One region of the Lysinibacillus sp. G1-3 genome, then DNA from elsewhere that is predicted to be linked to it. Evidence: a T-box and tRNA genes for the amino acid it is inferred to sense, from the RefSeq annotation. Region 1 holds a T-box; the other holds one or more tRNA genes.
The links. The T-box of region 1 lies ahead of ileS (isoleucine--tRNA ligase). A T-box ahead of a tRNA ligase gene usually reads a tRNA of that ligase, here a tRNA-Ile.

Region 1 (3,474 bases):
CTTAATGCGTCTGCTCCGTACTGCTGAATTAGTTCAACAGGCTCTAATGCATTGCCTTTACTTTTCGACATCTTCTGTCCATGCTCATCTAAAACATGCCCTAAAGAAAGTACATTTTTATAAGGTGCTTTACCTGTAAATAAAGTCGATACGGCTAATAAACTATAGAAAAAGCCACGCGTTTGATCGATACCTTCAATGACAACATCTGCAGGAAATTGATTGTTAAACGTATCGAGGTTTCCAAAAGGATAATGATGCTGAGCAGATGGCATCGAACCACTATCAAACCATACATCAATCACTTCAGGTGTGCGTTCCATGTCGCCATTACATGTTGGACAAGTACAAACAACCTCATCAATATAAGGCTTATGAAGCTCTATGTCTTGTAAAGTGCTCTTCGATAACACTTTTAAGGCAGCAATACTATTTGGCGCCTCTTCATGACCACAATCCTTACAAACCCAGATATTGAGTGGCGTTCCCCAATAGCGATTTCGGCTAATATTCCAGTCCACTAAGTTTTCTAAAAAGTTGCCAAATCTACCGTGTTTAATATGATCGGGATACCAAGTTACTTGTTCATTATTTTGTAAAAGCTTATCTTTCAATGTAGACATGTTGATAAACCAACTGTCAGTTGCGTAGTAAAGCAAAGGTGAATCACAGCGCCAGCAATGCGGATAGCTATGCTCATATTTTTCCTTATCGAACAATAGCTCATCTTTAGCGAGCATTTTAATAATGTCAACATCACAATCTTTCACAAATTTACCGACAAGCTCTGGAACATCTTCTGTATAACAGCCTTTCAAATCAACAACATTGATAAATGATAGCCCATTTTGCTGAACCGTTTTATAATCGTCCTCCCCATATGCAGGTGCGATATGAACAATTCCAGTTCCACTATGCTCCGTAACATAATCGGCCAGCACTACGACATGACCTTTATCAACGGTTACGTATGAAAAAGGAGGACTGTACGATACACCTTCAAATTCGTGCCCATTATGCTCACTTAATATTTCAACTGGCTCAGTAAAAACCTTTTCCACTAATGATTTTGCCAAAATATATACTTTATCGTGCCGCTTCACTCGAACATACACGAGCTTAGGATTCATCGCCAAGGCTACATTAGCAGGTAATGTCCATGGTGTCGTTGTCCAGCCAAGAAAATACTCATCTTTGTCCTTTAGCTTAAACATTGCCGTTACAGATAAATCTTTGACATCCTTATAGCCTTGCGCAACCTCATGAGAGCTTAATGATGTTTGACAGCTAGGGCAATATGGCGAAACACGATGCCCCCTGTATAAAAGTTTTTCCTTATGCACATGGCTTAAAATATTCCAAACGGACTCAATGTAATCATTACTTAGGGTTAAATAAGGGTCATCCATATCAATCCAATAGCCAAGCTGCTCTGTAAAGGAGCGCCACTTCTTCTCATAAGTAAAGACACTCCCCTTACACTCTTGAATAAATTGTTCAACACCATATTTCTCAATTTCTTGCTTGCCAGAGATGCCTAGTTTTTTTTCCACGCCTAACTCTACAGGCAAACCATGTGTATCCCAACCAGCTTTACGTTCAACTAAATAGCCTTGCATCGTTTTATAACGAGCTACTACATCTTTAATCGTTCTACCAAACGCGTGACCTACGTGTGGTAATCCATTTGCTGTTGGCGGTCCTTCATAAAAAACAAAAGGCTGCTGTCCAACACGATTTGTCATGGATGCTGCAAACGTGCTTTCTTGCTCCCACAATGCTCGGATCCTTATCTCTCGTTCAACTGTAGTTTCCTTCTTTTGTTCTGCTTGCATATTAGTTCCTCCTATACAATTTATTTTGTATAAAAGGCATACAAAAAACCCCGTCCCAAGTAAGGGACGGGGTTAACCGCGAATACCACCCTAATTCTATTGAAGAAACGTTCAATAGCACTCAGCAACGTACAATCATACGTGTTCTTTTTAACGGTAGACACCCGGATCAGCTTACTATGTTCAGCTAATCTTCTCAGAGAGGATCTTCATGTATCACCTGTACACCGACTTCCACCAATATGTCGGCTCTCTGTAGAACAAAATGAAACACTACTCTTTCTCATCAACGAATTTGTATGCTTTTATTGTCACTCATCGTAACAGACTATTTTTCTTCTGTCAATAATTTCAAAGTACTACTATTGGTAGTAATTTTCCTATAATTCATCGAGACATGTTTCAATGCGTTTCTGAAGAGCTGCGAACTTAGGCTTCCCATTTGTTTTAATATAAAAGCTTTTCACAAAGGATTTACAGTTAAAAACTAAAATTCTGTGATGCTGTACATCGAGCTGTTCTTTTTTTACTTTTAAAGTAATAGGTAATTGTTGCAGTAATTTAACGATCTCATGTTCATCTAAACCTTGCTCAAGCATTGTGAAAATAGGGACTAAAATTCGTTCATCTTCATTATGAATGAAAGCATAATTTTCTTGCAAAATGGCGTTCCATAAGGCGTTAACAATTTCAATATAAGTAGCTTTATCTAATTTTGGATTTTTCACCAATTCATCGATGGCATCAGCCATATGGGCAACACTATGAGCCCACCCTTTCACCGGCACGTAGCCCCTTACATCCTTTTCTGCTGCTAAATAAGCTAGTACTTTATCTTTACAATCCGCGATGTTCTGTTGGGATAAAAAATCGTCTGCGTTATCTCTAAATAATATTAGCGCAATCAATAGCGACGTAAATGTACGGGTAAAAACTAAATCTGATTCGCCTTCTTCAATACCCTTATATAATAAATTATTCAAACATTCCTCTAAAAGCTCCGTTAAAAGAGAATGCTCTAGTAAGTCTTTTTCACGGATCAATTCATAAAACGATCCATATATTAAGTTATCTCGTAGTTCACTATCTAATGAGCCGATATGTATCATCATTGATTGTATGAGTTGCGTTTGGTCCTCTTGCTGCCAGCTTCTACCTCCACTATTTAATTCTCTGAGAATTTCTTTTAAGTCGCTTTCCTTTAATAAGGTTTCATTTTTTAACATTCGCACTGTTGCTCTCCTTTTCACGTTTTTTTATTCTGAATAATCATAACTACTTTCTTGATAAATGCCGTCAAGCTTCCATCCCTTATTAAACCGTACGTAAGTAAACTCCTTCTGGTCGTTGTCCATTACAACAATCACCTTGCTTTTCCAAGGGAAGGTTGCCGCACGCACCTTTCCATTTCTGACCTCATTAATTTGGTCGGACAAAGAAAGCAGAGTAGATGGTATAACACTATTTTGTATCAAATATTGCGGACGGTCAGAGTTATCTTCAAATTCCTTCATTACTTGTTCATGAAAGGCAATTACTTTTTTGTTTGTATCATACATACAAATCCCTAGTGAACTAATGCATAAAACGTTTTAGCTTCCCAATAATATGCCATGCTTTTTCTTTAAACCTATATAAA
Region 2 (3,474 bases), on a different contig from region 1:
TCACGCAGGAGATCGCCGGTTCGATCCCGGTCGGGACCGCCATTTTTTTTTTTTGCCGGTGTAGCTCAGTTGGTAGAGCAACTGACTTGTAATCAGTAGGTCGTGGGTTCGACTCCTATCGCCGGCATCATCCCTCGGAGGGGTAGCGAAGAGGCTAAACGCGGCGGACTGTAAATCCGCTCCTTAGGGTTCGGCGGTTCGAATCCGTCCCCCTCCACCATTTTTAGGGGCATAGTTCAACGGTAGAATAGAGGTCTCCAAAACCTTTGGTGTGGGTTCGATTCCTACTGCCCCTGCCAGGTTTCTAGGTACTCGTTATCAAACACTGCTGTGATTATATATAGTGGCGATTGTGGCGAAGTGGTTAACGCACCGGATTGTGGTTCCGGCATTCGTGGGTTCGATTCCCATCAGTCGCCCCATTTTAATAATTGGGGTATAGCCAAGCGGTAAGGCAACGGATTTTGATTCCGTCATGCCTAGGTTCGAATCCTAGTACCCCAGCCATTCATTTTTTAATAGGAGCCATTAGCTCAGTTGGTAGAGCATCTGACTTTTAATCAGAGGGTCGAAGGTTCGAGTCCTTCATGGCTCATCAGTTTTTATAAATGCGCCCGTAGCTCAATTGGATAGAGCGTCTGACTACGGATCAGAAGGTTATGGGTTCGACTCCTGTCGGGCGCGCCAAATAAAGCCTAATAGTATCGGAATGTAGCTCAGCTTGGTAGAGCACTTGGTTTGGGACCAAGGGGTCGTAGGTTCGAATCCTGTCATTCCGACCATCTTTCCTAACAAGGGGCCTTAGCTCAGCTGGGAGAGCGCCTGCCTTGCACGCAGGAGGTCAGCGGTTCGATCCCGCTAGGCTCCACCATTTATATATTACGGAGGTATACCCAAGTCTGGCTGAAGGGATCGGTCTTGAAAACCGACAGGCGGGTAACACCGCGCGGGGGTTCGAATCCCTCTACCTCCTCCATATTTTTTTCGGGTCAGTAGCTCAGTTGGTAGAGCATTAGATTGAAGCTCTAAGTGTCGGCGGTTCGATTCCGTCCTGACCCACCATCTGCGGGTGTAGTTTAATGGTAAAACCTCAGCCTTCCAAGCTGATGTCGTGAGTTCGATTCTCATCACCCGCTCCAAAATAATGGGCCTATAGCTCAGCTGGTTAGAGCGCACGCCTGATAAGCGTGAGGTCGATGGTTCGAGTCCATTTAGGCCCACCATTATTCCGAAGTAGCTCAGTTGGTAGTAGCACCTGACTGTTAATCAGGTTGTCGCAGGTTCGAGTCCTGCCTTCGGAGCCACGGCCCCTTGGTCAAGTGGTTAAGACACCGCCCTTTCACGGCGGTAACACGGGTTCGAATCCCGTAGGGGTCATCAAGCATGTTGCACATTCGTGTAACATGCTTTTTTTATGCCAATTAAAAGCTAAAAAGGATCACCCTTTGTGTTAGGAAGTTTTATTTCGAATAGCCGTGTTATAACGTCTATTCCTAAGTATTGCGAAGGGCTTAATCATGATAAAAAAAATCGGTTTTGCAACTGAAGATATCTCTTGTATAACCAATTTCTACATACAAAAAGGCTTTGTCCTTTATAATCCCCTGAAATTCTCATAATAGCACTTGAAGCGAATGTGTCTATCTTTTCCCTAGTCCCAAAAAATGATAAGAAATATTGAACAAAGTATTTCATATATAAAATATGTATGTTTTTTTGCAGATTTTTTCGTGGTGATAATAGTTCCATTCCTCTAATATGAGGGTAGATGGAGGAGTTCGATATGAATTTACATGAAGTACAACGATTTTTAGAACTTTATCAAGTAGAGCAAGACGAGTCAAAAACATGGCTAGAAAATAAATTACAGTATATTAAAACAACTGGACAATATATACCGACAACGGAAGAACTAATCTTTGGTGCACGAGTGGCGTGGCGTAATAGTAATAAATGTATTGGTCGATTGTTTTGGCAATCGCTGCATGTTGTTGATGCCCGTGATCTTTCACATGAAGAGGATATCTTCAACGCTTTGCTTAAACATATTCAATACGCAACAAATGATGGGAAAATTCGCCCGACAATAACGATTTTTGCACCAGGGCGAGTTCGTATATGGAATCATCAGCTAATTCGCTATGCTGGCTATGAAACGGAATCTGGAATCGTTGGTGATCTGCATTCCGTTGCGTTTACAAAAGTATGTGAATCACTTGGCTGGCAGGGTGAGAGAACAGCATTTGATGTGCTTCCGCTTGTCGTACAGGTGGATGATAGAGAGCCACAAGTGTTTATAATCCCTGACGAATATGTACTAGAGGTACCGATTCGCCACCCAGAATCTTCTCAAGTAGAAAAGCTAGGATTAAAATGGTATGCAGTGCCGATTATTTCGAGCATGCGCTTCCAAATGGCAGGTATCGACTTTGAGGCAGCTCCATTCAATGGTTGGTATATGGGTACAGAAATTGGGGCACGTAATTTAGCAGATCATGATCGCTATAATATGCTACCCGCTATAGCAGAAATTTTTAACCTTGATACAACTAAACAGGCTTCTCTATGGCGTGACCGAGCATTAGTTGAGCTGAATATGGCCGTTCTACATTCTTTTAAAGAAGATGGTGTGAGCATTGTAGATCATCATACAGCTGCACAACAATTTAAATTGTTTGAGGAAGCAGAAGCAGCAGCAAATCGCGAAGTTACAGGCAATTGGACATGGTTGATTCCACCTCTTTCACCAGCTACAACCCATATTTATCACAAGCCTTATGTTAATGTTTACAATACACCGAACTATTTTTATCAGAAACCACCTTATTAATAGAGAAAGGCAGCTCACGTTAACTTTATTTCAGCGAGTGTCCAAACACTTGCTGAAATAAGATTATGAGCTACCTTTTTTAATTTACATATTCATTTTTAGAAGCTCTAAATGAACATAAGAAGAGTATGAATGCTACGACAACAAATAACCAACCAGTGATATCCCAGCCACCAAATATATCATGTAAATAACCAAATAAAATTGGACCGATTGCGGCTAATAAATATCCTAATGATTGTGCAAAACCTGATAAATCAGCTGCCTCAAAAGCGGTACGGGTACGTAATGTAAAGAACATCATCGCTAATGAGAATGAAGCTCCTCCGGCTAAGCCTAGTAGTACCATCCAAAGTATAGCGAGGTTCGTCCATTCCATTACTAGTCCGATAAAGCCAATTAAGTAAAATGCCGTAAACATGAATACGAGAGGTCGTTGAGATGTCATTTTACTAGCAATAATAGGCACAGCTAAGGCCATTGGGACTTGTGAAAATTGCATGATGGAAAACATCCATCCTGCACGATCTGCAGCTAATCCTTGTGCTATATATATTTCAGGAATCCAAGCAGCGGTTGTATAGAATAATAACGACTGAAATCCCATAGCTCCCGCTACTGCCCAAGTAACAGGTGATTTCCAT

Region 2: it has a tRNA-Ile gene. The T-box ahead of ileS (isoleucine--tRNA ligase) is inferred to sense a tRNA for this amino acid. The anticodon was not compared.

What each region holds. Positions count from the first base shown of each region.
Region 1 covers NZ_JBWHYQ010000020.1:53,032-56,505, reverse strand. The annotation lists gene ileS (isoleucine--tRNA ligase) at 1-1,835, opposite strand, end outside; T-box leader at 1,895-2,134, opposite strand; gene ACVYAD_RS19960 (DUF2785 domain-containing protein) at 2,216-3,061, opposite strand; gene ACVYAD_RS19955 (hypothetical protein) at 3,092-3,394, opposite strand.
Region 2 covers NZ_JBWHYQ010000018.1:119,723-123,196, reverse strand. The annotation lists tRNA gene ACVYAD_RS19270 (tRNA-Asp) at 1-42, shown strand, start outside; tRNA gene ACVYAD_RS19265 (tRNA-Thr) at 55-127, shown strand; tRNA gene ACVYAD_RS19260 (tRNA-Tyr) at 137-220, shown strand; tRNA gene ACVYAD_RS19255 (tRNA-Trp) at 226-299, shown strand; tRNA gene ACVYAD_RS19250 (tRNA-His) at 347-422, shown strand; tRNA gene ACVYAD_RS19245 (tRNA-Gln) at 433-507, shown strand; tRNA gene ACVYAD_RS19240 (tRNA-Lys) at 523-595, shown strand; tRNA gene ACVYAD_RS19235 (tRNA-Arg) at 611-687, shown strand; tRNA gene ACVYAD_RS19230 (tRNA-Pro) at 706-782, shown strand; tRNA gene ACVYAD_RS19225 (tRNA-Ala) at 796-871, shown strand; tRNA gene ACVYAD_RS19220 (tRNA-Ser) at 884-976, shown strand; tRNA gene ACVYAD_RS19215 (tRNA-Phe) at 987-1,062, shown strand; tRNA gene ACVYAD_RS19210 (tRNA-Gly) at 1,066-1,139, shown strand; tRNA gene ACVYAD_RS19205 (tRNA-Ile) at 1,147-1,223, shown strand; tRNA gene ACVYAD_RS19200 (tRNA-Asn) at 1,228-1,304, shown strand; tRNA gene ACVYAD_RS19195 (tRNA-Glu) at 1,306-1,377, shown strand; gene ACVYAD_RS19190 (nitric oxide synthase oxygenase) at 1,784-2,830, shown strand; gene ACVYAD_RS19185 (CynX/NimT family MFS transporter) at 2,910-3,474, opposite strand, start outside.